2 regions of the Clostridium sp. DL-VIII genome follow, and region 2 is predicted to be linked to the other one. Evidence: predicted binding sites of a transcription regulator. Region 2 holds the regulator's gene; the other holds the start of a gene.
What was found. The regulator Rex, encoded in region 2, represses fermentation and respiration genes when NADH is low (regulators of the CRP and FNR family bind a similar motif). The targets are predictions, from matches to a motif close to ATTGTTAANNNNTTAACAAT.

Region 1: the regulator Rex is predicted to act here: its motif matches at 2,473-2,492, upstream of CDLVIII_RS03925 (acetyl-CoA C-acetyltransferase).

Annotation. Positions count from the first base shown of each region.
Region 1 is NZ_CM001240.1:849,666-854,481, forward strand. It holds gene upp (uracil phosphoribosyltransferase) at 1-413, shown strand, start outside; gene CDLVIII_RS03915 (deaminase) at 505-999, shown strand; gene wecB (UDP-N-acetylglucosamine 2-epimerase (non-hydrolyzing)) at 1,160-2,320, shown strand; gene CDLVIII_RS03925 (acetyl-CoA C-acetyltransferase) at 2,593-3,774, shown strand; gene CDLVIII_RS03930 (hypothetical protein) at 4,438-4,803, shown strand.
Region 2 is NZ_CM001240.1:670,397-688,911, forward strand. It holds gene CDLVIII_RS03180 (SEC-C metal-binding domain-containing protein) at 1-1,053, shown strand, start outside; gene CDLVIII_RS03185 (mannose-1-phosphate guanylyltransferase) at 1,174-2,241, shown strand; gene CDLVIII_RS31015 (hypothetical protein) at 2,374-2,532, shown strand; gene CDLVIII_RS03190 (zinc dependent phospholipase C family protein) at 2,695-3,276, shown strand; gene CDLVIII_RS03195 (metalloregulator ArsR/SmtB family transcription factor) at 3,445-3,810, shown strand; gene CDLVIII_RS03200 (redox-sensing transcriptional repressor Rex) at 4,075-4,710, shown strand; gene CDLVIII_RS03205 (short-chain-enoyl-CoA hydratase) at 5,088-5,873, shown strand; gene CDLVIII_RS03210 (acyl-CoA dehydrogenase) at 5,958-7,097, shown strand; gene CDLVIII_RS03215 (electron transfer flavoprotein subunit beta/FixA family protein) at 7,111-7,890, shown strand; gene CDLVIII_RS03220 (electron transfer flavoprotein subunit alpha/FixB family protein) at 7,913-8,920, shown strand; gene CDLVIII_RS03225 (3-hydroxybutyryl-CoA dehydrogenase) at 9,116-9,964, shown strand; gene CDLVIII_RS03230 (NADPH-dependent butanol dehydrogenase) at 10,128-11,294, shown strand; gene CDLVIII_RS03235 (C-GCAxxG-C-C family (seleno)protein) at 11,451-11,855, shown strand; gene CDLVIII_RS03240 (DNA glycosylase) at 11,917-12,846, shown strand; gene CDLVIII_RS03245 (4Fe-4S dicluster domain-containing protein) at 13,223-14,710, shown strand; gene groES (co-chaperone GroES) at 15,307-15,591, shown strand; gene groL (chaperonin GroEL) at 15,673-17,298, shown strand; gene CDLVIII_RS03260 (prepilin-type N-terminal cleavage/methylation domain-containing protein) at 17,592-18,047, shown strand; purine riboswitch at 18,220-18,317, shown strand; gene guaB (IMP dehydrogenase) at 18,455-18,515, shown strand, end outside.

The DNA of each region.
Region 1 (4,816 bases), 170 kb from region 2:
CAGTAGTACCTATACTAAGAGCTGGTCTTGGAATGGTTGATGGAGTGATCAACTTAATTCCTGCTGCTAAGGTTGGCCATATTGGATTATATAGAGATGAAAAAACACTTCAACCGGTAGAATATTTCTGCAAATTACCACAAGATATTGCTGAGAGAGACATAATCGTTGTAGATCCAATGCTTGCAACAGGCGGTTCATCAATAGATGCTATAACAATGCTTAAAAATAGAGGAGCTAAAAACTTAAAATTAATGTGTTTAGTTGGAGCTCCAGAAGGAATTGAAGCAGTGCAAAAGGCTCATACTGATGTAGATATATATTTAGCGTCTATAGATGAGAAATTAAATGAAAGCGGATATATAGTACCAGGACTTGGGGATGCAGGAGATAGACTGTTTGGTACTAAATAAAGTTTTTAGTAAAGATTATAAATTAAAAAATATACTGACTATATATACATAAGTAACCTGGACTAATTTATGATTTGTGGGGATTTTGAATATGGAAAGAAGAGATAAGCAAAACTATTATTTAGATATTGCAGAAACAGTTTTAGAGAGAGGAACTTGTTTAAGAAGAAATTATGGATCGATAATAGTTAAAAATGATGAAATAATTTCAACAGGTTATACAGGCGCACCAAGAGGCAGGAAAAATTGTATAGATTTAAATAGCTGCATAAGAGAAAAACTTAATATACCAAGAGGAACCCAATATGAACTTTGCAGAAGTGTTCATAGTGAAGCTAACGCAATAATAAGTGCTTCAAGAAAGGATATGATTGGAGCAACCTTATATCTAGTTGGGAAAGATGCAAAAACTAAAGAATATGTAAAAGATGCTAACTCTTGTTCAATGTGTAAGAGACTGATAATTAATTCAGGAATTATCAGCGTTATTATAAGAGATTCAAAAGATGATTACAGGGGAATTAGTGTAGAATCTTGGATAGAAGATGATGACTCTTTAAAAATTGCAAGAGAAGCAGGATATTGAATTAAAAATTAGGGATTTATGATTTTAATAGCAAATTCTACAATAGAATCATAGAATTTCTGAGTTATAAAGAAGGAAACCAGTGGTTTTTATCCTCAACTGTTAATTGTTAACTCTTGACTTTTAACTGAATGAAATGTTTGAATTAGGAGGAAATGAATTGAGTACTAAAAAAATAATTACTATTTTTGGAACAAGGCCGGAAGCTATAAAAATGGCACCTTTAGTAAAAGAGTTGGAAAAAAGAGAAGAAATTGAATCAAAGGTTTGTGTAACAGCTCAACATAGAGAAATGCTGGATCAAGTCTTAGAATTATTTGATATTAAACCAGATTTTGATTTAAACATAATGAAAACAAAGCAAAGCTTGACTGGAATTACGAGTAGAGTTTTAGAGGGATTAGAAGAAGTATTTAAGGAAGAAAAGCCAGATATGATTCTAGTTCACGGAGATACAACAACTACATTTGCTGGTTCATTAGCTGCGTTTTATCAACAAATTAAGGTGGGTCATGTAGAAGCGGGTCTTAGAACCTTCAACAAATATTTCCCTTTCCCAGAAGAGATGAACAGAAAATTGACAGGTAGTTTAGCAGATTTACATTTTGCACCTACTAAGGGATCAAAAAATAACTTGTTAAGAGAGGGCATAAAAGAGAATGAAATATATGTTACAGGAAACACTGTAATTGATGCAATGAAACACACAGTTGAGGAAAATTACGTTTTTGAAAATGAGGAATTAAACAACATAGATTTTAATAAAAAGGTTATAATGATTACTGCACATAGAAGAGAAAATTGGGGAGAAGGAATTCAGAATATCTGCATTGCACTAAACAAGATAGTGGAACAAAACAGTGATGTAGAATTGATATATTTAGTTCATTTAAATCCGGTTGTTAAAGATGTAGTATTTGAGAGGCTTGGTGGAAAAGAGAGAATTCATTTATTATCACCACTAGATACTAAAGAAACTCATAATTTAATGAACAAATCATTTATGGTAATGACAGATTCAGGAGGATTGCAGGAGGAAGCTCCACATCTAGGTAAACCGGTACTAGTATTAAGAGATGTAACAGAGCGTCCAGAAGCTGTTGAAGCTGGAACTGTAAAGTTGGTTGGAACAGATGTAGATAGAATTGTTTCTGAGGCAAATGAATTACTTAGAAATGATGAAGCTTATTCTAAAATGAGTAAATCTATTAATCCATATGGAGATGGAATTGCATCAAGAAGAATAGTAGATGCTATATTAAAATACTTTGATTTAAATTCAAGAAATGTAGAGGAATTTGATACAGATTCAATAAGATAGCAAGTCAATATGCTTGTTTATTTCGTATCATACTTTTAGGAAATACGTTAATTTAGTTTAGCAATTATGTTAACGTATTTTCTTGTATGACACGGAATATACATGACAGTATTGATTTGTTATTTTTTTCGTATTACTAAAAAATTTTAAAGTTTGTTTAAAATTTAACAATTTTCTCTTGATAAAACAAATAATAGAGGGTATAATTTAGTTATGTTAATAATTTAACGAAAAAATTATAGTATAATTAATGTGATTTGAGGAGGTCAAACATGAAAGACGTAGTTATTGTAAGTGCGGTAAGAACAGCATTAGGTAGTTTTGGTGGTTCATTAAAAGATGTATCAGCAGTTGATTTAGGAGCTTTAGTAATTAAGGAAGCAGTTAACAGAGCTGGGGTTAAACCTGAATTAATTGAAGAAGTTATAATGGGTAACGTAATTCAAGCAGGTCTTGGTCAAAACACAGCAAGACAATCAACAATTAAAGCTGGATTACCACAAGAAGTTTCAGCTATGACAATAAATAAGGTTTGTGGATCAGGTCTTAGAGCAGTTAGTTTAGCAGCTCAAATGATTAAAGCAGGAGATGCTGATGTTATTGTTGCAGGTGGTATGGAAAACATGTCAGCTGCACCATATGTATTAGATAAGGCAAGATGGGGCCAAAGAATGGGCGATGGTAAATTAGTTGACTCAATGATAAAGGATTCATTATGGGATGCTTTTAATAACTATCATATGGGAGTTACAGCTGAAAACATTGCCAAAGAATGGGGATTAACTAGAGAAGAACAAGATGCTTTTGCAGCAGCTTCTCAACAAAAAGCTGAAGCAGCAATTAAATCAGGAAGATTCAAAGATGAAATAGTTCCAGTTGTTATCCCACAAAGAAAGGGAGATCCAAAAGTATTTGATACAGATGAATTCCCAAGATTCGGAACAACAGTTGAAACTTTAGCAAAATTGAAACCTGCATTTATTAAAGATGGTACTGTAACAGCTGGTAATGCTTCAGGAATTAATGATGGAGCAGCAGCATTTGTTGTTATGAGTGCAGAAAAAGCAGCAGAATTAGGAATTAAACCAATGGCTAAAATCGTTTCTTACGGATCAAAAGGATTAGATCCAGCTATTATGGGATATGGACCATTCCATGCAACTAAAAAAGCTTTAGAAAAAGCTAACTTAACAGTAGAAGATTTGGATTTAATTGAAGCAAATGAAGCTTTTGCAGCACAAAGTTTAGCAGTTGCTAAAGATTTAAAATTTGATATGTCAAAAGTAAATGTAAATGGTGGAGCACTTGCTTTAGGTCACCCAGTTGGTGCATCAGGAGCAAGAATCTTAGTTACTCTTCTTCATGAAATGGAAAAAAGAGATGCTAAAAAAGGACTTGCAACACTTTGTATTGGTGGGGGAATGGGAACAGCTCTTATTGTTGAAAGAGTTTAGTACAAATATCATTTCTGTAAAAGTTACTATGATAAACTGTCATAGTAACTTTTTTTTATAGAAGAAATTTTATAAACAAGTTAGTATAAAAGGACAAATTAAAGAAGAAAATAGAAACAATGCTTAGATTACATAAAATTTGAAGTATTATATTAAAAATTTTCATGAAAAAATTTTAGTTAAAAGGTTTTATGCGTATTATAATATGGTTCGAATCTGATGGGTTTAATAAAAGAAGAAGTAAATTTATCTAATAAATTGAAAAATGAAAATAAATTTTGAATTAGCATTAAATTATATATTCAATTTTATTAAAATCATAATTTTAAGTTTGCTATATATGAAAGTTAAAAAAGGCGTTATTTGCACAAAATTTACAGAAATGATAAAAAAAATTTACAATAACTGTAATGAAAATGTTAACATGAATTGAAATGCAATTATTCATATAACAGAATATTCTGACAAGAGCAATGTGAAAAATAATAAACATCAAAAAATAAGAAAAATGAAGTAATATGTAAGATTTGCTGAGCATTTTGAAGAAATACAAATATAAACTAATCATAAGCGGGCAATCGGCATAATTTAACTTAAAATAGTAATTTGTTAAAGATAAATATAAAAGATATAATATAAACATTGAGAGTTAGGAGGTAATGTATGAATAAAGAGATGAATAAACTGCTCTTACAAGCTATCAAGTATGATCTGGTAAGTGGTGCATTGATATCTTTACTGATAGTATTATTTTCTAATTTTACATATGCAGGGATCTATGCAGTAGGAATATGTGTAGCATTAGCTAATTTTTTGGCATATGGTTATACAATTGGAAAAAATTTGGGTAAAGGTGCAAAGAATTGGCTTTTCATACTAGAATTTTTTCTTAGAATGGCTTTCATAGTTATTACTATATTGCCATTCAGAGATAATATGATATATATGCTTTATTATATAGCTGGATTTGTTTCACATTATATTCTGCTAATAGGATCAAATATAATGAGAAGGAAAGGAAGTGTTTGAATTGGAAATTACG
Region 2 (18,515 bases):
TCTTTTGACATTAATACACTAGTAAGAAATTTAGATAATGGTAATATATATGATATAGGTAAAAATCTTAAGATTAAAGGTATAGAAAATTTAGAAAAAGATCAGTTAGCTGATAAATTTTTACATAGCTATGAAAAAGCTATAGCGGATACATTAAATCTATTTGATGAAGAAAGATATAAAACATTAAAAAAAATAGTAGATAATGCAGGCATCCAAGTGATGGACAATAATGAATTTGATAAGCATATGAATTATTTTGTTTCAATAGGAATGCTCTTTAAGGTTAAGGATAATGATGGACAAGATATAGCATTAATCCCAGAAATTCTTCAAAATTTAATTAAAAACAGAAATAATTCAGAATATAATAAGCTTAGAAGAATAAATACAGAAATAATGGATCTCTTTAGAGGAATGAATAGAGCTTATGGAATTATTAAGACAATTGATATAATAAGTTTATTCACAAAATATGGTATTAGGGAGTCGGAAAAAGTTAATATTAAAGAAGTCATACAGGAAGCACAATATTATTATGATGAATATTATGAAGAAGAAAAGTTTATTATAAATAGCGAAGTATCTATGTGGCGTATGATGATAAAAGAAATAGATGAAAATTTAGATTATGCTGTAGTTTCTAAAGAAGAATTGCTTAGAACATCAAAACCAGATTGGATTTATACTTCAAAGATAGGCAAAGAGTTTGTTGAAGAGGTTGGAAGGATATTAAATGCCGATGAAGGTATTTTAAAAGAAATTGTAGAATCTTTGATTAGTGAAATTCAAAAAAGAGATTTTGATGAAATTATTGATGATATATTAGGTACAGATAATATTAATAATGAAAATGTAAAAGAATTTGTATACGTTAGTGTAGGTAAGTTACTTAGAAATATAAGACTATGGAAATATAAAGGCGCAACTATTAATGAGAGAGTGAAAAGTAAGATTGAAGCAGAAAAGAAGTCTACTGTTGGTAGAAATGAGCTTTGTATATGTGGAAGTGGGAAAAAGTATAAGAGATGTTGTGGAAAAAATATTGGGTGATCTATGTTTAATATAAAGGATAATATATAAATTACTAATTGAGTCAGCTGTATCTTGACTCACACATGTCGATATTTTGACATATAATGAACTAGTATTATTACATGGAGTTGAAAATGCGTGATATACGGGCTGATTTTAGCTGGAGGTAAGGGCAGTAGACTATATCCTCTATCAAGAGCCGATCAACCAAAACAATTTTTGAAGCTGATTAATAATAAAAGCTTTTTAGTTAATACCGTTGATAGGATAATCCCCTTAATAGATAAAGATAATATTTATGTTGTGACAAATACAGATTACAAGGACAAAGTTAAAGAAGAACTTGTTGGGATTAAGGAAGAAAATATTTTTGTAGAGCCTGCCAATAAGGAGACTGCTACTTGCATTGGTTTATCGGCAGTGAAGTTATTAAAACAAGATGCTAATGCAATTATGGTTGTATTGCCATCAGATCATTATATTCAAGGTGAAAAGAATTATATAGATACGTTATCTCAAGCAATTGAGATGGCAAATAAGAGAAGATGTATTGTTACACTTGGAATCGAACCAAGTAGACCAGAAACTGGCTATGGTTATATAGAAATGGGAGAGAGGACAAATGGAAATATACCAACTTATAGGATTGCTAGATTCACAGAAAAGCCAAATTCAGAGGTTGCTAAGGATTTTGTATTAAAAGGAACTTATTTATGGAATTCTGGTATGTTCATATTTAGAGCAGATGTTATTTTAAGAGAAATAGAAAAATATCTACCTAAATTGCATAAATCATTAATGGAAATATATAAAAACTTAGGAGAAGAAAAAGAAGATGAGGTAGTTAAAGAACAATATGAGCTTATAGATGGAATATCAATTGATTTTGGAGTTATGCAGAGAACAAGAAAAGCATATGTCATAAAATGTGATTTCAATTGGGATGATATGGGAAGCTTTGGAGCTTTAAGCAGATTGTTAGACACTTATAGGAATAATAGTATATCTAAAAATGTTTATGTTGATGATTGTGAGAATTGCTCTATTTTTGGTGATAAAAATTTAATAATTGGATTTGGAATTAAGGATTTGGTTGTAGTAGATGCTGGAGATGTGATACTAGTAATGGATAAAAATAAGGATCAAGAAATAAAACATCTGTTAAATAAACTCAACGAAGAAGAGCAATTTAATAAGTTCCTATAATAAATGAGCTGTTTCAATATATATTAATTATTTTGAAACGGCTTAATTGTATTTTATTAATATGTCTGTAATTAAGAAGTTTCTTATAATATAAATTTGAATTAATAACATAGTAAGCAAGGGGATATAGGAATGAGAACAATAACTTCTATGAAAAAATTAACTAACCGATTTAATATAAGGAATTTAATAACAAACATATATGTTAGCAGAATGAAAAAAATAAATTCTAAAAATATAATAAAAAACTCAATAGCTAATCTTGATAAAATTGGTTTCATGAACAGATAATACTTGAATAAATTCTGAAATTAACTATTGTAAATTTGTACTTGGAGTATTATCATAAGGGTACAAATTAAATTTGGATTATATTGAAGAAATAATATATAGAAAATAAACATATCTATAGAATTATATAAAGTGAAATGTAGAGGATGTGATTAAGCTTTGATGATTAACACTCACAAGGTTATGGCTGAGAATATTATCAAATATGCTAACACAAAAAGTATTTATTTAATTAATAATAAAAGGTTCATATGGGGGTGCGTGAAACCTGATTGTGTACCTAAATATAAATTTATGAAGCATTACTTTGATGAAAGTATAGACATGGTGGTTGAGAAAATTATATATTTATCAGGACTAACTTTGGAAGATATTTATTATGATATGAGCATTGGAAAGTTTAGTGAAGAACTTGGAGTAATATGTCACTTTTTATGTGATTTTTTTTGTGCTCCGCATTATTATAGATGGGAATTTAAAAGCACTAGTGCAGTTAGGCAGCATATGGCATATGAAAATAAATTAGCGAAGTTAGCTAAAAATTTCAAGCATGCGAGAATTATAAATACTAATATAGATCCAAGTAATATGAAAGAATTTATATTGCAGTTACAAAAACAGTATGATGGAATAATAGATTATAAGAATGATTTAACATTTTCATATTATGTTTGTGATAGTGTGCTAAATATGATTTTAAATAATGTTTTCTTTAATGATAATAAGGTGAGTAAAGTAATTTAGGATAGAGCTTAAAATATCTCAAAATGATAGGATGTTATTTTGGGGTATTTTTTGTTACTTTTCATGTAAGTTATGGCTTTTACAAAATAGTTGTTGCATAAATATAATAATCGTAATATAATTCAGTAAATATATGGACACGTGTTCATGCCCTTGAGGAGGATAATTATGACTAATAATGAAGAAATTGTTGAAAGCTGCAATTGTAATGTTATACATGAAGATGTTGTGTCAAAGGTTAAAGATTTGTTGCCTAAAGATGAAGTTTTATATGATTTGGCAGAATTATTTAAAGCTTTTGGAGATTCGACAAGAGTTAAGTTATTATGTGCTCTATTTGAGGCAGATATGTGTGTATGTGATTTGGCAGCAGTTTTAGGAGTGAGTCAATCTGCAGTATCCCACCAATTAAGGACATTAAAGGCGGCAAGACTTGTAAAATTTAAGAGAGTGGGTAAGGTTGTATATTATTCATTAGATGATGAACATATAAAGGGAATATTTAATCAAGGCTTTGAACATATAATGGAATGATTAACTAAATTAAGATTTATTTGTAATCATAGGCTACTTAAATACGTTTTTGGAAATAGTCTATAAATTTTATAAATAATTAAATTAACATTGACATAAAATCGGAGAAGTATGGTAAAATCATAATAGTTAGTTAAATTGAGAGATAGGAATATCAGGTGCATATTGTTAAAAAATAGATTAATCATGGTTGTGGTAGGAAGTAATATCAATTGCACGAACTGATTTATATAGTTAAAAAATTATTTAGGTAGGAGAAGTAATATGGAGAAAAATAAAAATATATCTATGGCAGTTATTAAAAGATTGCCAAAATATCATAGATACCTTGAAGAGCTTATGAGAAATGATGTAGATAGAATTTCTTCAAAAGAATTAGGTGAAAAAATAGGATTTACTGCGTCACAAATTCGTCAAGATTTAAATTGCTTTGGTGATTTCGGACAACAGGGATATGGATATAATGTCAAAGAGCTATATAATGAAGTTAGCTCTATTTTAGGATTGAATAGGGGATATGAAGCAGCATTGATTGGTGCAGGTAATATAGGGCAAGCAGTTTCGAATTATTCAAGATTTGAAAATTTAGGGTTTAAAATAACTGCTATATTTGACGCTAATCCTAAGCTTATAGGAATGAAAATTAGAAATGTGGAAATCATGGACATAGATGAAATGTCATCTGTATTAAGTTCGCGTAGAATAGATATAGGAATAATCTGTGTTCCAAGAAAGAATGCACAAACAGTTGCTGATGAATTGATAAAAGGTGGTATAAGAGGAATCTGGAATTTTGCACCTGTTGATTTAATTGTTCCAGATTATGTGAAGGTAGAAAATGTTCATTTAAGCGAAAGTTTGCTAACTTTAATTTACCTATTGAATGAAAGTGATAATTAAAATTAATAGTATAATGTTTTAATATAGATATATATAATAGTAAATCAATATTCTATGTTATTTTGTGGTATAGTACATTTAGTGTGTTTGATGAATGTGTTTGACATTTAGCAAACACATTTTGTTTTATAACGAGAATACTGAGATAATTACTGGCTTATTAATTTTTTTCATATGTTTATAAGTAAAAACTTGTATTAAAACATAATATTTTATTGCAAATAACTCAATGACGTATTATAATTTTACTTAAGGCGTGGTTGCTTTAATATTTTTTTAAATTCATTTGTTAATAATATAACAAATGAATTTAAAAATATCAAAAATAGTATGAAAATTAAAAAAATAAGTAAGCAAGTTTGAAGGAGGACCTTAACATGGAATTAAAAAATGTGATTCTTGAGAAAGAAGGACATTTAGCTATTGTTACAATCAATAGGCCAAAAGCATTAAATGCATTAAATTCAGAGACTCTAAAAGATTTGGATGCTGTTTTAGAAGATTTAGAGAAAGACAGCAATGTATACGCAGTTGTATTAACTGGTGCTGGTGAAAAATCCTTTGTAGCTGGAGCGGACATTGCAGAAATGAAGGATCTTAATGAAGAACAAGGTAAAGAATTTGGAATCTTAGGAAACAATGTTTTCAGAAGATTAGAAAAATTGGATAAGCCAGTTATTGCAGCTGTGTCAGGATTTGCTCTTGGCGGCGGATGTGAGCTTGCTATGTCATGTGACATACGAATAGCTTCAGAAAAGGCTAGATTTGGTCAACCAGAGGCAGGACTTGGAATAACACCTGGATTTGGTGGGACTCAAAGATTAGCAAGAATTGTAGGACCTGGAAAGGCAAAAGAATTAATCTATACTTGTGATTTAATAAAAGCCGAAGAAGCTTACAGAATAGGTCTAGTAAATAAGGTAGTTCCATTAGAAAGTTTAATGGATGAAGCAAAGGCTATGGCAAATAAAATTGCAGCTAATGCTCCAAAAGCAGTTGCATATTGCAAAGATGCTATAGATAGAGGAATGCAAGTTGACATAGATTCTGCTATCCTAATAGAAGCAGAAGACTTTGGTAAATGTTTTGCAACTGAAGATCAAACAGAGGGAATGACTGCATTCTTAGAAAGAAGAGCAGAAAAGAACTTCAAAAATAAATAATTTTTAAAGATTAAGTTAAAAATCTATTAAAGATTTATATATAGTTGTTATCAAATAGGTTTAATTAACAAGGAGGGTAATTTAATGAATTTCCAATTAACTAGAGAACAAGAATTAGTACAACAAATGGTTAGAGAATTCGCAGTAAATGAAGTTAAACCAATAGCTGCAGAAATCGATGAAACAGAAAGATTCCCTATGGAAAATGTTAAAAAGATGGCAAAGATTGGAATGATGGGTATCCCATTTTCTAAGGAAGTTGGAGGAGCTGGCGGAGATGTACTTTCATACATAATCGCTGTAGAAGAATTATCAAAAGTTTGTGGTACAACAGGAGTTATACTTTCAGCTCATACATCATTATGTGCATCAGTAATAAATGAACATGGTACTCCAGAACAAAAAGCAAAATATTTACCAGAGCTTTGTAGTGGTAAAAAATTAGGTGCTTTTGGTTTAACTGAGCCAGGTGCTGGAACAGATGCAGCAGGACAACAAACAAGTGCTGTGCTAGAAGGAGACCATTATGTATTAAATGGTTCAAAAATATTCATAACAAATGGTGGAGTTGCTGAAACTTTCATAATATTTGCTATGACAGATAAGAGCCAAGGAACAAAAGGAATTTCTGCATTTATCGTAGAAAAATCATTCCCAGGATTCTCAATAGGAAAATTAGAAAACAAGATGGGTATTAGAGCATCTTCTACTACAGAATTAGTTATGGAAAATTGTATAGTACCAAAAGAAAACTTAATTGGAAAAGAAGGTAAGGGATTCGGAATAGCAATGAAGACTCTTGATGGAGGAAGAATTGGTATTGCAGCTCAAGCATTAGGTATTGCAGAAGGAGCATTTGAAGAAGCTGTTAACTATATGAAAGAAAGAAAGCAATTTGGTAAGCCACTTTCAGCATTCCAAGGATTACAATGGTATATAGCTGAAATGGATGTTAAAATACAAGCAGCTCAACATTTAGTATACAAGGCAGCATGCAAGAAGCAAGCTGGAGAACCATACTCAGTAGATGCTGCAAGAGCTAAATTGTTTGCTGCAGATGTTGCAATGGAAGTTACAACTAAAGCAGTGCAAATCTTTGGTGGATACGGATATACTAAGGAATATCCAGTAGAAAGAATGATGAGAGATGCTAAAATATGCGAAATCTACGAGGGAACTTCAGAAGTTCAAAAGATGGTTATCGCTGGAAGCATTTTAAGATAGGAGGACATTGATAATGAATATAGTAGTTTGTGTAAAACAAGTTCCAGATACTACAGCAGTAAAAATAGATCCTAAAACTGGTACATTAATTAGAGATGGAGTTCCATCAATCATGAATCCAGAGGATAAGCATGCTTTAGAAGGTGCATTACAATTAAAAGAGCAAGTTGGCGGAAAAGTTACAGTTATTAGTATGGGACTTCCAATGGCTAAAGCAGTTTTAAGAGAAGCATTATGTATGGGAGCTGATGAAGCTATCCTATTAACAGATAGAGCACTTGGGGGAGCTGATACTTTAGCTACTTCAAAGGCATTAGCTGGAGTTATTGCAAAATTAGATTATGATATAGTATTTGCTGGAAGACAAGCGATTGATGGAGATACTGCACAAGTAGGTCCAGAAATAGCTGAACATTTAGCAATTCCTCAAGTAACTTATGTTCAAGATGTTAAAGTTGAAGGAAGTTCATTAATAGTAAATAGAGCATTAGAAGACGGACACCAAGTGGTAGAAGTTAAAACTCCATGTCTATTAACTGCAATCGAAGAATTAAATGAAACTAGATATATGAATGTTGCAAATATATTCGCAACTTCTGATGATGAAATCAAAGTTATGAGTGCAGCTGATATAGATGTAGATGTATCTGAATTAGGACTTAAAGGTTCACCTACAAAGGTTAAGAAGTCAATGACTAAAGAAGTTAAAGGTGCAGGAGAATACGTTAGAGAAACACCTAAAAATGCAGCATATTATGTTGTAGGAAAATTAAAAGAAAAACACTACATCTAAGATAATAGGAGGGTAATTTATTATGAATATAGCAGATTACAAAGGCGTTTGGGTCTTTGCCGAACAAAGAGAAGGCGAATTACAAAAAGTATCTTTAGAACTACTTGGTGAAGGTAGAACAGTAGCAGATAAACTAGGAGTAAAATTAACTGCCGTATTATTAGGTAGCAATATAGAAGAATTAGCAAAAACTTTAGCACAGCACGGAGCTGATGAAGTTTTAGTTGCTGATGATAAAAATTTAGAACATTATACAACTGATGCGTATACTAAGGTTATTTGCGATTTAGCAAGTGAAAGAAAACCAGGAATATTATTTGTAGGAGCTACTTTTATAGGAAGAGATTTAGGTCCAAGAATAGCAGCTAGATTAACAACTGGATTAACAGCTGACTGTACATCAATCGATGTTGATGTTGAAAATGGTGATCTTTTAGCTACAAGACCTGCATTTGGTGGTAACTTAATGGCAACAATAGCTTGTCCAGAACATAGACCACAAATGGCTACAGTAAGACCAGGAGTTTTTGCTAAAATCAACACTGATGGAGCAAACTGCAAAATTGAAAAAGTTGAAGTTAAATTAGCTGATAGTGATGTTAGAACAAAAGTTCTAGAAATTATTAAAGCTAAGAAAGATATCGTAGATATAGCTGAAGCAGATTTCATAGTATCAGGTGGTAGAGGAGTTGGAAATAAAGAAAATTTCCAATTACTAAAAGAATTAGCTGATGCTTTAGGCGGAACTGTAGCAGGATCAAGAGCAGCTGTAGAAAAAGGATGGATTGATGGAGCATACCAAGTTGGTCAAACTGGTAAAACTGTTAGACCTCAAATTTATATAGCTTGTGGTATTTCAGGAGCAATTCAACACGTTGCAGGTATGCAGGATTCAGATTTAATCATTGCTGTTAATAAAGATGATTCAGCTCCAATAATGAAGATTGCAGATTATGCAATTGTTGGAGATCTTAATAAAGTAGTACCAGAATTAATTGCTCAAGTTAAAGAAATAAAGAGTGCTGAATAATTTAACCTGTTCTTTATAATTTGTTTTTGATATTGTAGTTTCCTTTTGATGGTTAATAATATAACAAGAAAAACAATTTGTTAACATGGTTAATAATTATTTAACAAGAATTTTGTTGTTAATTTAATCCTTAGTTAAAATTGATTTATTTTAACTAAGGATATCTATAATAAAAGTTTTGAGGAGGAATAATCTATGAAAAAGATTTTTGTACTTGGTGCAGGAACTATGGGTGCTGGTATTGTTCAAGCATTCGCTCAACATGGTTGTGAAGTAATAGTAAGAGACATAAAGGACGAATTTGTTGATAGAGGAATAGCAGGAATAGCTAAAGGCTTAGATAAGCAAGTTGCTAAAGGAAAGATGGCTGAAGCTGATAAAGAAGCTATACTTTCAAGAATTTCAGGAACAACTGATATGAAGTTAGCTGCTGATTGTGACTTAGTAGTTGAAGCTGCTATTGAAAACATGAAAATAAAGAAAGAAATCTTTGCTGAATTAGATGGAATTTGTAAGCCAGAAACAATTTTAGCTTCAAATACATCATCTTTATCAATTACTGAAGTTGCTTCAGCTACAAAGAGACCAGATAAAGTTATAGGAATGCATTTCTTTAATCCAGCTCCAATAATGAAGCTTGTTGAAGTTATAAGAGGAGCTGCAACTTCTCAAGAAACTTTTAATACTGTTAAGGAAATATCAGAAGCAATTGAAAAGACTCCAGTAGAAGTTGCTGAAGCACCAGGATTTGTAGTAAATAGAATTTTAATTCCAATGATTAATGAAGCTACTTTCATATTACAAGAAGGTGTTGCTTCAGTGGAAGATATCGATGCAGCTATGAAACTTGGAGCTAATCACCCAATGGGACCTTTAGCTTTAGGAGATCTTATTGGTCTTGATGTATGTTTAGCTATTATGGATGTTTTACTTACTGAAACAGGAGATAGCAAATACAGAGCTAGTAGTTTACTAAGAAAGTATGTTAGAGCTGGATGGCTTGGAAGAAAATCAGGAAAAGGATTCTATGATTATTCTAAATAATATATAGTCTTAAAAATTCTCAAAAGAAGATATTCTTTTGAGAATTTTTTTAATTTGTTTTTTACAGGTAAAGGATTTTGAGGATTTATATAGAAATATATAAATAATGGGAAAATTGTGAATATTTCCGTTAGTATATATTTTAGGGAGGGTTATTGAAACTATGATGAGATTTACATTACCAAGAGACATTTATTATGGAAAAGGATGCTTAGAACAATTGAAAACTCTTAAAGGCCAGAGAGCAGTATTAGCACTTGGTGGAGGTTCCATGAAAAAGTTTGGTTTTGTTGACAAGGCTTTAGAGTATTTAAAGGAAGCTGGAATAGAAGTCAAATTAATCGAAGGAATAGAACCTGATCCATCAGTTGAAACAGTGCTTAAAGGCGCTGAAGTAATGAGAGATTTTAAACCTGACTGGATAATTGCTATGGGTGGAGGATCGCCTATAGATGCAGCAAAGGCGATGTGGGTATTCTATGAACATCCAGAAAAGACTTTTGATGATATAAAAGATCCCTTTACAATACCAGAGTTAAGAAGTAAGGCTAAATTTTTAGCAATACCATCAACAAGTGGTACTGCCACAGAAGTGACAGCATTTTCTGTAATCACAGATTATAAGACTGAAATAAAATATCCTTTAGCTGATTTTAATATAACTCCAGATGTAGCAATAGTAGATTCAGAGTTAGCAGAAACAATGCCAGCTAAATTAACAGCGCATACAGGAATGGATGCTTTAACTCACGCAATTGAAGCGTATGTAGCCACATTACATTCACCATTTACTGATCCATTAGCTCTACAAGCTATTGAAATGATTAATGAATACTTGCTAAAATCTTATGACGGAGACAAGGATGCTAGAGAGCAAATGCACTATGCTCAATGTTTGGCGGGTATGGCATTTTCTAATGCATTACTAGGAATAACTCATAGTATGGCTCATAAGACAGGAGCTGTATTCCATATACCTCATGGATGCGCAAATGCTATATATCTACCATATGTAATTGACTTTAACAAAAAAGCTGCCTTAGATAGATATGCGAAGATAGCTAAAAGATTAGGGTTAAGTGGTACAAGCGATGATGAGTTGGTAGACTCATTGACAAGTTTAATAAAGGAATTAAATAAGAAAATGGCAATTCCAAGCACATTAAAAGAATATGGAATTGATGAAGAGGAATTTAAAGCAAAAGTTGATTTGATTTCAGAAAGAGCAATTGGAGATGCTTGCACAGGTTCAAATCCAAGACAAATAAATAAGGATGAGATGAAGAAAATATTTGAGTGTGTATATTATGGAAACAAAGTCGAATTCTAATAAATAATGTAATAATGACTGAGACAGATTAATTGATAAGATTAACTCTGACCCAGTCAATTTTTTTAGTTTATTTTTGATAAATTAGAAGGCGGAGATTCAGATTGAGTGATATAATATATTAAAGAATAATTATTTTCGATAGGAGAGATGAGAATGTTAAAGGAAACAGCCATGAAATATTGGACAGAGGAATATGACTTAAATTGTGCAGAGTGTATTATGTATGCAGCTAACGAAGAATATAATTTAAATTTGTCAGAAGAAACACTAAAAGTTATGGCGGGTTTTGGAGGTGGAATGGCAACAGGAGACGTTTGTGGAGTTATAACTGGTTCCATTGGTGTAATAGGAGCAATGTTTACAGAGGTAAGTGGGCATAAGAGTCCAATTGTTAGAGAGATGACGAAAGAATTTATAAATAATTTTGGAGAAAAATTAGGACATACTAAATGTATAGATTTGAAAAAAGAATATAAAGATGTTAAAAAGTGCACACTAATGATCGAGACAGGTGCTGAAATTTTAGAAAAGATAATTCTTAAGGAAAAACATAAGTAAATAACTAGAACAGAATATCAAATTTAATATTCGCTTTAAATTTAAAAGGAGTAGTAATACAATGGATTATAAAAATATAAAATTTTCTAAAGATCATGTGATAATAGAAGGCGTTAAGAATTTTAAACTTAAACATATATTTGAATGTGGACAAATTTTTAGATTTGAAGAGATAGAAGAGAATGATTTTATAGTCATTGCTTTTGGAAAATTAATTGAAGTAAAAGAAGAAGGAAATAATGTAATAATTTATAATACAAATGAAGAAGAATTTAATAGAATTTGGTTAAGTTACTTCGATCTAAATAGAGATTACTCAGATATAAAGGAAGAGCTTTCAAAAGATGTTTTGCTTAAGCAGAGTATAGAATTTGGATATGGGGTAAGAGTATTGAATCAAGATCCATTTGAGATGCTTCTTAGCTTTATTATTTCAGCTAGAAATAATATACCATCAATAAAAAAGACAGTAAATAAAATATCAGCTAAGTGGGGAAAAGAAATTAATTATAAAAATAAGGTCTATTATGCTTTTCCGAGCATATATGAAGTAAAAGATGCAACGTTAGAAGAAATACAAGAGACGGGAGCTTCTTTTAGGAGCAAGTATTTAATAGATACAATTAAAAACGTATATAATTCAGTGAAAGATGAAAACTTAAAATTGAACGAAGAAAATTCATATATTAAATATAATTTAGATTATATTAAAAGATTAAGTGATGATGAATGCCATGATGCACTTCAAGAATTTAAAGGAGTCGGTTCCAAAGTGGCAGATTGCATAATGCTATTTTCTATGGAAAAGACTTCAGCATTTCCAGTGGATGTATGGGTTAAGCGTGCAATGATTCATTTCTATGGTGCAGAAGATTCATCATTAAATAAAATAAGAATTTTTGGAAGAAATAAATTTGGAAAATTATCTGGTTTTGCGCAACAATATTTATTCTACTATGCGAGAGAGAACAAAATAAGTATTGATGATTAAGTTGTTAAATATAATACTTTGAGTTAAGGCACTTGAAAATAAATAGCAATTTTGGACTTGTTATTTATTTTCAAGTGCCTAAAATTATATGAAAATTGGTATAAGCAAAAGTCATGCTTATATTTTGAAAACTATATGAATATATCACAAATAGCAAAAGCTTTGTGAATATATTGACGAAGTTTAAGGCGATATATAATGGTAAATCGGCCTAATTTTTTGAGAAATGTCCGAATATACAGAAAATTACTTTAGAGTAAATAATTCAGAATATTTAAATTATATAAAAATTGTTATAGTTTTAACAAGAGTATGGTATAATTATCTCATGCTATAATATGAAAGTAAAAAAATAATCATAGGAGAGTGTATATTAATGTTTCAATTTGAAAATCGACTTTTAAAGTTAAAGCATGAGGTTTTAACTAGAGTAGCAGTATTAGCTAAGGAAAATAAAATAAGCAAGGAAGAGTTAGAAAAAGTCCCTTATGATATGATTCAAGGAGATATTCCAAATTATAGAGATACAATTGAGCAAGAAAGAGATGTAGTCTTAGAAAGAGCAAAACTTGCAGCAGGTTATAAGCCAAATGGTAAAAATGGACAAGAGTTAATTAATGTAGAAGATGAAAAACAAATTTTATATGTAATAGAAGAAGCATGTGATAGATGTCCAACAAAGAAATTTCAAGTTACTGATGCATGCAGAAATTGTGTTGCCCATAAATGTCAAAGTGCATGTAATTTTGGAGCAATTACATATGTTGATGGCAAAGCGTATATTGATCCAGATAAATGTAAGGAATGTGGAATGTGTAAGAAGGCATGCCCATACGATGCTGTTGCAGAAGATATGAGACCATGTAAAAAGTCATGTCCTACAGGTGCATTAAGCTATAATGCTGAAGATTTAAGAGCTGAAATTACTGAAAGTAAATGCGTAAATTGTGGTGCATGTATGTCAGCATGTCCATTTGGAGCTATAGAAGATAAGAGTTCAATAGTTAAGATAGTTTATGATTTGATGAGCAAAGGTAATATATATGCTATGGTTGCACCAGCAATAACTGGAGAATTTGGGCCAAAGATAACTTTTGGACAAGTTAAAAATGCAATCAAGGCAGTAGGATTTAAGGATATGATAGAAGTAGCATGTGGAGCAGATGCTGTTACTGTGCACGAAAGTAATGAGTTCGTGGAAAGAATGGAAAGAGGAGACAGCTACATGACAAATTCATGTTGTCCAGGTTTCCTTAGCTATATTGAAAAAATGATGCCAGATCAAGCAGAAAGAATTTCAGGAACTGTTTCACCTATGGTTGCTACAGGAAGATATATAAAATCTAAGGATAAGGATGCAAAGGTTGTATTTGTAGGGCCTTGTACTGCTAAAAAAGGTGAGGCGTTGATAGAATCAATAAAGGATTCTGTTGATTATGTATTGACTTTTGAAGAATTAGTGGCTTTATTTGATGCATTCGAAGTAGACCCAGCAAACTGTGAAGATATAGTAGTTGATGAAGCATCTATTTTTGGAAGAAATTTCGCTGTAGGTGGAGGATTAACTGCGGCTATAGAGAACTATGTTCAAGAAAAAGGTGTTAATATCGAATTTAAACCAGTCAAGGTTTCAGGTGGAGCTGAAATTAAGAAAACTATGACTATGGCTAAAGTAGGAAAATTACCTGGAAACTTTATTGAAGGAATGATGTGTGAAGGTGGTTGCATAAATGGAGCAGCTAAAATTGTATCAGTAATGAAAGCAAAAGCACCTTTCGCAAAGATAAATCAACAAACAACAATTAAGAGTGTGTTATCTAATAAAGCGTTAGAAGAATTCCATGATATAAATTTAGAAAGATAATACAATTTATAAGAAGTTTATATGGGAAGACTATAATATATATGTTGCAATAATAAAATTACACTTAGTATGTTTATAAGCTGTGTAAATATCTAAATGTTAAATGTAGAAAATCAATTGCAACATATATATATTAAAGCTTATAGATATGATAATATAATCTAAAACTTAGTTTTGAATATTTATAGTAATAAATAATTAAAATTGAAGGTGTCTAAAAATAATTAAAGATTATTTTTAGACACCTTCCTTTTATATGGAAGAACTGTGTTTTATGCTTGATTGGATGATTGTTTTTTTGATTTAACAGTTTGTTAAAGTTTTAGGGCTGATGTATTGATATGGCAGGTATAATGGCTAATTAGGAGATGAGAATTTAAAAAATAACTATAGAATAAATAAAATGGAGAAAAATTAAGTAATTAAGACATATTTTAAGATAAAGAGTTATATTCGCTGAAAAGTGGGATATAATATTAGAAGTAATGTTTGAATTATATGGGTATAAAGGATATTATAATTATGTTAGCACTCGACGATGATGAGTGCTAACAGAAAAAAGTAAAGATATTTTATATTTTTAAGGAGGGTTTTTCATGAATATTAAACCACTTGGTGAAAGAGTAGTAATAAAAAAATTAGAGGCGGAAGAAAAGACTAAAAGTGGAATAGTCTTAACTGGCACTGCAAAGGAAAGACCACAAGAAGCAGAAGTGGTTGCAGTAGGTCCTGGAGCTATTGTAGATGGAAATAGAGTAGCGATGGAAGTAAAAGTTGGAGATAAAGTTTTATATTCAAAATACGCTGGTACAGAAGTTAAAGTAGATGGAGACGAATATACTATATTAAAGCAAGATGATATATTAGCAATAGTTGAGTAATTAATTTTTTATTACAAGGCAATTTGAAAGTAAGAAATAAAAAGATATAAATAGCATATAAAAAGGAGAGTGTTATAAGAAATGGCTAAGATGTTAAAATTCGGAGAAGATGCAAGAAGATCTATGCAAATTGGTGTAGATAAGTTAGCAGATACAGTTAAAGTGACTTTAGGACCTAAAGGAAGAAATGTTGTATTAGATAAAAAATTTGGTGCACCATTAATAACCAATGATGGTGTTTCAATTGCAAGAGAAATAGAATTAGAAGATCCATATGAAAACATGGGAGCACAATTAGTTAAAGAAGTTGCAACAAAGACAAATGATGTAGCTGGAGATGGAACTACTACTGCAACTTTATTAGCACAAGCAATTATAAGAGAAGGTTTAAAAAATGTTACAGCAGGAGCTAATCCTATTTTAATAAGAACTGGTATTAAGATGGCTGTAGATAAAGCTGTTGAAGAAATTAAAAAAATCTCTAAGCAAATAGATGGAAAAGAGGATATAGCTAGAGTTGCTGCGATATCAGCTGCTGATGAAGAAGTAGGTAAATTAATTGCAGACGCTATGGAAAAGGTAGGAAATGAAGGCGTTATTACAATAGAAGAATCTAAATCAATGGGAACTGAGTTAGATGTAGTTGAAGGTATGCAATTTGATAGAGGATATGTATCTCCTTACATGGCTACAGATAATGAAAAAATGGAAGCCAATTTAGAAAATCCATATATATTAATAACTGACAAAAAGATTTCAAGCATTCAAGAAATTTTACCAATACTTGAACAAATAGTTCAATCAGGTAAAAAACTATTAATCATTGCTGAAGATATAGAAGGAGAAGCAATGGCAACATTAGTAGTTAATAAGTTAAGAGGAACATTTACTTGTGTAGCTGTTAAGGCACCAGGTTTTGGAGATAGAAGAAAAGAAATGTTACAAGATATTGCCATATTAACTGGAGGAACTGTTATCTCAGAAGAATTAGGAAGAGATTTAAAAGAAACTACAGTTGATATGTTAGGTACAGCTGATAGCGTTAAGGTATCTAAAGAAAATACTGTAATAGTTAACGGTAAAGGTGAATCTGTAGCTATAAAAGAAAGAATAGGTCAAATTAAGGCTCAAATCGAAGAAACAACTTCAGAATTTGATAAAGAAAAGTTACAAGAAAGATTAGCTAAATTAGCTGGTGGAGTTGCGGTAATCAAGGTTGGTGCAGCAACAGAAACTGAATTAAAAGAAAAGAAACTTAGAATTGAAGATGCATTAAATGCAACTAAAGCAGCTGTTGAAGAAGGAATAGTAGCTGGTGGTGGAACAGCTTATGTTAATGTAATTAACGAAGTTGCAAAATTAACTTCAGATGTTCCTGATACTCAAGTTGGAATAAACATAATCACTAAGGCATTAGAAGAACCAGTAAGACAAATAGCAGCTAATGCAGGAGTTGAAGGTTCAGTAATAATTGAAAAAGTTAAAAATAGTGAACCAGGTATAGGATATGATGCACTACACGATAAATATATCAACATGATTAAAGGTGGAATAGTTGATCCAACTAAGGTTACTAGATCAGCACTTCAAAATGCAGCTTCAGTAGCTTCAACATTCTTAACAACAGAAGCAGCAGTAGCTGATATTCCAGCAAAAGAACCTGCAATGCCAGGAGCTCCAGGAATGGGAATGGATGGAATGTACTAAAATAAAAATACTATTAATATATCTAGTTAGAATAAGCAATTATTATAATTGCTTATTCTTTTTTTTGCATTAAATTAGAACATGTTAATAATAAGAAGCTGCAATATAACAATTATTAGTTTGAGATAAATATTTCCCTGTAATATAGTAATTGAAAATAAAAGTTAAAATTTTATAAGGGTACTCAAGAGGGTATATCCTATAGTATAGTGAAAAAAATATTCCAATATTTGTATACAAAATAGAAAAAAAAGGAATAATATTAATAAAAAACAATTACAAGGAGTAATATTATGAAAAAAAGAAAGAAATTAATAATTAAGAAAAACAGTTTCAAAGAGTCAGTTAATAAGAAGAAAGAAGGATTTACATTAATCGAATTAATAGCAGTAATAGCTATTATAGGTATTTTAGCAGCTGCATTATTACCTAAAGTAAATGGATATATAAAAGAGGCTAAAAAGGTAAAAGTTGTGGATCAATGCAGGAAAGCTGTAATGGCGGTTGAATCTTATAATTTAGCTAGTAGTACGCCTATAGCTGACGGTTCAAATGTTAGTAGCATAAAGGCATCAACATCAGGGACATATAAGTACTTAGATGGTGATATGCTAGATAAACTTCCTGGAACGACTACAATTACACAATGTTATGATATAGTGAATGGTGCAGAATTTGAGCTATCAGATAATACAGATGATTTAGATACCTCATCTATTGTTGTTCAAAATACTAATACTAATACATAGTAACTAATAATTTTAAAAATTTAGAGAGTATAAAGATGGAAAAGTAAAACGAGATAAATATAAAAAACAACAAATTTTAACTTAATAATTATTTATAATTTTAATTTTGCAATTTTAATTTCAAATTTGTTGACTTTGACTTATACATACATTATAATAGTTTTAATTCAAAAACATAAAACATTTAAAAACTTATATATACCTTGAATATGGCAAGGAGTATCTACCGGAAGCCGTAAATTTCCGACTATAAGTGATATTGGTATAGGCTAAGTATAGACTTTTATTAGCATATTAACGTCACTTCTGAGGTTAATATGCTTTTTTTATACCATAAAATATGCAAGATATAATTCAAGTTTAACTTAAAATGAAATAAAAATTGCAAAAATCAAGGGGGATTTAAAATGGCTAAAATTATTAAGACTGCATATACTTTTGACGATGTATTACTAGTACCAAACAAAT